Regions from separate parts of the Megamonas sp. genome, predicted to be linked through region 1. Evidence: predicted binding sites of a transcription regulator. Region 1 holds the regulator's gene; the other holds the start of a gene.
What was found. Region 1 encodes HrcA, which represses chaperone genes, less so after heat shock. Its sites were predicted from a motif close to TGTTAGCACTCNNNNNNNNNGAGTGCTAACA; they were not measured.
Positions count from the first base shown of each region.

Region 2: a site for HrcA is predicted at 1,739-1,769, ahead of htpG (molecular chaperone HtpG). Genes of this name have one in related genera too.

Region 1 is NZ_CFQVBI010000066.1:44,563-47,782, forward strand. It holds gene AC5LAX_RS09560 (C40 family peptidase) at 1-417, opposite strand, end outside; cyclic di-AMP (ydaO/yuaA leader) riboswitch at 424-581, opposite strand; gene hrcA (heat-inducible transcriptional repressor HrcA) at 833-1,858, shown strand; gene grpE (nucleotide exchange factor GrpE) at 1,905-2,483, shown strand; gene dnaK (molecular chaperone DnaK) at 2,574-3,220, shown strand, end outside.
Region 2 is NZ_CFQVBI010000045.1:13,795-17,014, forward strand. It holds gene htpG (molecular chaperone HtpG) at 1-1,703, opposite strand, end outside; gene AC5LAX_RS06225 (hypothetical protein) at 1,860-2,456, opposite strand; gene AC5LAX_RS06230 (efflux RND transporter permease subunit) at 2,600-3,220, opposite strand, start outside.

The DNA.
Region 1 (3,220 bases):
TGTAGCAAAAACATAACGCGTAAAACCAGAGCAATCAAAACCGCTTGGAGTTGTACCACCAAATACATATGGCACGCCAATATAATTCAAAGATGAATTAATGATACGTTTTGCAATGTAATTAGAACTACGGCTTACTACAGGCATGTTACGTCCCATCAATGCTTGATATGTCATAGCGCCAACTAAACCATCATTATCCAAACCATTAGCTGATTGGAATGCTGCCACTGCAGCTTGTGTAGCTGGACCGAAATCTCCATCTGCTGTTACATCATAACCCTGACTTGCCAATGCTGCTTGAATTTCAGCGATTTCTGCACCTTGGTCTCCTAAACGGAAAGAAGATGCGCTAGCAATAGCACTCATACAGATCAAACACAAAGATAAAACTAAAACACGGACAACTTTACTCAAAAAAAAGACTCCTCTCAAAATCGCCTACGAGGTTAGCTGACGGGTTAGGACAGAGAAGGAAAGACTATCCATCTAAAATTTCAGTAAATTCTACCAAAACAAATTAGATTCACCCCAAAAAATTGGTTCTCCCGCTCCTGAGCTGGATTCGGCTTTCTATTTTTATTTTTTTATTACGCTCATAATTTATATTCTACACTATTTTATTAAAAACCTCAACCTATAATCAATAATTTTTATCATTTAGTTTAGTTCCTATATAATAATTAAACTAATTTCAACTGTTTTCATTATACTTAAGAAATTTTTTATTTAATTAAACAAAAGACATTGACATTTTGTCTAAATAGTGATACATTCTTAATTAGAAGTTAGCACTCACTATTATAGAGTGCTAACAATAGGGGTGAAAGAAATGCTAGATGAAAGAAAGCAACGCATTCTCCGAGCCATTGTAGATGACTATATATCTACTGCAGAGCCAATAGGCTCCCGAACAATTGCTAAGAAATATAGTTTGGGAATTAGCCCTGCGACAATTCGTAATGAAATGGCAGATTTAGAGACACTTGGTTATATCAAGCATCTCCATACCTCATCTGGGCGTATCCCCTCATCAAAAGGTTATCGTTTTTATGTTGATGACTTATTAACATTAGAACAAATGTCGGAGAATGAGATATCTCTTATCAATAATTGGTATGCTACTAAAGTACGTTCTGTTGAAGAAATTTTCCGTGAAACTTCACGTATAATCTCTCAACTGACAAAAAATGTATCTTTAGTTTTAGCTCCACAATTAACGCAAACAGCTTTTCAGTATTTGCGATTTTTACCACTTAATGAACATCAAGTAATAGCTGTCATCATGACAGATGCTGGTTTTATTGATAATAAAATTATCGATATTCCAAGTGGTGTTTCTTTTGAGGATTTTGATAATATCGCTAGTATCTTTAATCATTATCTCAAAGGTAAGCGTCTATCAGATATTAGTATGGCATCAATTCGCAAAATTCGCGGTGAAACTGTTAATTCCACAGTTTTCAATGCTATCATTAATATTATAGATGAAGCATTAGTCAAAGATAAGCAAGAACGACTTTATCTAGGTGGTGCTAGAGAATTGATGGAACAGCCTGAATTTCATAATATAGATAAAGTAAAAAAACTTTTATCTATGTTTGAAGAAAAACAGCTTTTATATGACATTTTACATGCACAAAAAGATGAAAGTTTAGCTGTTACCATTGGTCAAGAAAATAAATATAATGATATTAAAGATTGCAGTATTATCAGTGCCACATATCATTTAGATGGTAAACCAATTGCCACATTAGCTGTTTTAGGTCCAACACGTATGGATTATGGTAAAATAATTTCTTTATTAAAATTTATGAATGCTAATCTTGCTGATATTTTCCATAGATTTCATTTGTAATCTATAAAGATTAAACTATTTATTATTATAAGAAGGTGGTTGATTCATGGCTACTCCAGAAGAAACTAAAGAAACTATGCAGACTGAAACGACTTCTGATAATGAAGTTAAAGAAACAGTAGAAGAAACTACTAATGAGACTGCTGTAGAAAATGATGAAGCAACTTTTGATACAATAAAAAAAGAACTTGAAGCTCAAAAAGAATTATTACAGCAAAGCGAAGACCACTATAAAAGATTGCAAGCTGATTTTGCAAACTTCCGTCGTCGCAATGAAAAAGAACGTGAAGAATTATCTAGTGTAGTACTTCAAGGATTAATTAAAGATTTATTACCTATCATTGATAATTTTGAACGTGCTTTAGCTGTTGAAGGAGCTGCTGGTACACCTCTTCACGATGGAATTTCCATGGTTTACAACCAATTAATGGAATCTTTGAAGAAAAATGGTCTTGAAGTTATTAAAGCTGCTGGTGAAAAATTTGATCCGAATTTCCACCAAGCTGTAATGCGCGTTCAAGATCCTGAAAAAGAAGATGATACCATCGAAGAAGAATTCCAAAAAGGTTATATGGTACAAGGTCGAGTAATTCGCCCAAGTATGGTAAAAGTTGTAGCTAATTAATCATTTAATTAACTATAATTAATATAAAATATTTTATTAAATTGCATAACACTTATATTTATATATAGATGTTTTTAGGAGGAATTTATAATGTCCAAAGTAATTGGTATTGACTTAGGTACTACTAACTCTGTAGTCGCTGTTATGGAAGGTGGCGAATCTACAGTTATTACAAACCCAGAAGGTAGCAGACTTACTCCTTCAGTTGTAGGTTTCACAAAAGATGGTGAACGTCTTGTAGGTCAACTTGCAAAACGTCAAGCCGTTTCCAATCCAGATAGAACAATCGCTTCAATCAAACGTCATATGGGCGAAGTTAATTATAAAGTAAATATTGATGGTAAATCTTATACTCCACCAGAAATTTCTGCTATGATTCTTCAAAAATTAAAAGCTGATGCAGAAAAATATCTTGGCGAAAAAGTAACTCAAGCAGTTATCACTGTTCCTGCTTACTTCAACGATAGCCAACGTCAAGCAACTAAAGATGCTGGTAAAATCGCAGGTCTTGATGTTCTTCGTATCGTAAACGAACCAACTGCTGCTGCTCTTGCTTATGGTCTTGATAAAGGTGAAGATGGTACAATCTTAGTATTCGACTTAGGTGGCGGTACATTCGATGTATCTATCCTTGAACTTGGTGATGGTGTATTTGAAGTAAAATCCACTAATGGTAATACTCATTTAGGTGGCGATGACTTTGACCATGCAGTAATGAATTGGATGGTAGAAGAATT
Region 2 (3,220 bases), on a different contig from region 1:
CCTTGTTCGTCTGCTACTAAGCAAACAGCAGAAGATTTTAAACGGCTACTGATTTTTACTTCAGCAACTTTATCGCCAAGAGTTTCTTTGATATCTTTGATTAAATCTTCATTGGATTTTGCGATTGTTTCAGTTTCTTTTTTCACTTCTTGAGATTCAACATCATCAAGGTCTAAATCGCCACGGCTGATGGAGTGGAATGGTTTACCTTCATATTCACGCATAACTTCAATAGCGAATTCATCAACGTTATCAAGGAAGTATAATACATCAATACCTTTATCGCGTAGAATTTCCATCTGTGGTAAGCTATCGATACTTGCACGGTCTTTACCTGTAGCGTAGTAGATTTTTTTCTGGCTTTCAGGCATATTTTCTACATATTCTTTTAAAGTGATGAGTTTATCTTCTTTGGAAGTTGTGAATAAGAGTAAATCTTTTAATTTATTTACTACATCACTGCCACCATTATAGACACTGCCATAGATACCGATTTTTAAGGATTTACCGTATTCTTTCCAGAATTGTTCATATTTACTGCGGTCTTTTTTGAGTGTATTTGCTAATTGTTTTAAGATAGTTTTTTCTAAGTTTTTACCGATTAATTTTAATTCACGGCTCTGTTGTAAAAGTTCACGAGAGATATTTAAGGAGAAATCAGGAGAGTCAACTAAACCTTTAACGAAGCGGAGATATTCAGGTAAGAGGTCTTTGCATTTATCCATGATGAATACATGGCGAGAATAAAGCTGTAAGCCTGGTTCATAATCGCTATGATAAAGATTGTAAGGAGCATGTGCAGGGAAGAATAAAAGGGAAGTGTATTCGATATTACCTTCGATTTTATTGTGCATTACTTCCATTGGTTTTTCCCAGTCATGGAAAAGATTTTGATAGAATTCAGTGTATTCTTCTTCTTTAATTTCAGATTTATTTTTAGCCCAAAGTGGTTGCATGGAGTTTAAGATGCGAACTTCATTTTTCTTGATAGTACCAGCACCTTCGATTGGTTTACCATCAGCATCTTTTGGCTGTTCTTCAATGACAAAGTTCATTTTGATTGGGTAACGAACATAATCAGAATATTTTTTTACAAGAGATTGTAATTTATATGTGTCAGTGAAGTTTTCTTCAGTTTTATCACCATAGAATTCAGGTAAAAGTGTGATAGTGATATTAGTACCACGGCTATCTTTAGTGCATTCTTCAATAGTGTAAGAACCATCAGCTGTGGATTCCCATTTATAAGCTTGAGTTTCGCCAGCTTTTCTGGAAACTACAGTGATTTTTTCAGCTACCATGAAAGCGGAGTAAAAACCTACACCGAATTGACCGATTAAATCTTTTTGAGTGTCATTGTCGCCTTCTTTAGCTTGTTGAAGTTTTTCCAAGAATGCTTTTGTACCGGATTTTGCGATAGTACCTAAGTTTTCAATGAGTTCTTCTCTATTCATACCAAGACCATTATCAGAAATAGTCAATGTATGGCTAGCTTCATCAGGAATTAAGAAGATTTCATAATCGCTATCGCCTTCGAGTAAATCACGATTTGTAAGAGATTCAAAATGTAATTTATCGATTGCATCAGAAGCGTTGGAAATTAATTCGCGAAGGAATATTTCACGGTTTGTATAAATAGAATGTATCATTAAATCGAGTAATTTTTTAGTTTCAGCTTGAAATTGATGTGTTTCTTTAGCCAAGATTTGTCACTCCTAAATTTAGATTAAAAATGAATTATTAGCACTCTAATACAAAGAGTGCTAACCGTTAATTATTATTATATAATTATAGGTCAAAATGTCAATAGAGAATAAAAGAAAAAGCCAGTTATACTGGCTTTTTCTCTATTTTTAAGATTATTTATCATTGAAGGATAATAAACCATATTGGTAATTGTTAATATCATCTTCAGTTAGTGCTGATTTTGATGATAAAACGATACAATAATTGGATTTTGCACCTTTAAAATATGTTTCGATATTTTGTCCTTCTTGTTCAATTGTTTTATCTACTTGACCATCTTTATCTGTATCGATTTGGATAGTTTTTGCAGTAACAGCATAAATAGCATTATGTCCTTGAATTGGAACAAGAGAAATCGCTTCATATCCACGTTCAATAGCTAATCGAGTAAATAAATCTTGTCTAGCTTCATCAGTTAAATTATCAAGGTCAGGGAAAGTATCATTACTGAAAGCATTTGGGGAAACAACCCAGTATTTTGTAGGGTTATGACCATCTGTTTCAAATATGAGAACATCTCCTTGTTCTTGAGGGGAAAGAATGCTCAAATTAATTACAGCGAGAGGTTTTTCAGGACATTTTATACTGTAACCAAAGCGTTCGCTAGTATATAGATATCCGTCTGCTGCAAAACTTGTGCCTGGCATAGCTGCTACAGCTAGTAGTGTAAAAATACTCATAAAAGTCAGAAACATTCTTTTTAACATCATAAGTATATCTCCTTAAATTTATAGAATAAGATGCTATAAATTTATAGCATCTTATTCATAGTATTTATTTAGCCAATTATATCATAGATAAGCATAAAAAGCGATTTTTATTTTATATCAAAAGATAATATTGGTCAAAAAAATTACATAAATTTATCGACTTCGGATTTTGGTTTAACTTTCTTATCTCCAGTGAGCCAAGAAGTTATTTTCATAACAACAAGATACATAACAGGGATTAAGAATACACCTAAGATAGTGGCAAAAATCATACCACCAACAACGGCAATACCCATGTTATTACGAGCAGCAGCACCAGCACCAGTTGCTACAGCAAGTGGTAAACAGCCGATGATGAATGCAAGAGATGTCATTATGATTGGACGAAGACGAAGTTTTGCCGCTTCTAAAGCAGCTTTTAATGGTTTCATACCAGTATCAACACGAACTTTAGCGAACTCTACGATAAGAATAGCGTTCTTAGCTGCTAAACCGATGATAACGATGATACCGATTTGCATATAGATACTGATTTGCATATTTAAGACATATGCAGATAATAAAGCACCAAAGATACCGGTTGGAACAGTCAACAATACAGCATATGGTACGCTCCAGCTTTCGTATAAAGCAGCAAGGCATAAGAATACGAATACAAGAGCAAGAGCCATAACTTGAGTTGTAGAGCTTGTTGCAGCACGTTCTTCACGGCTTTGACCAGACCAGTCAATATTAAATCCAGTAGGTGCCACTTCTTTTACAAC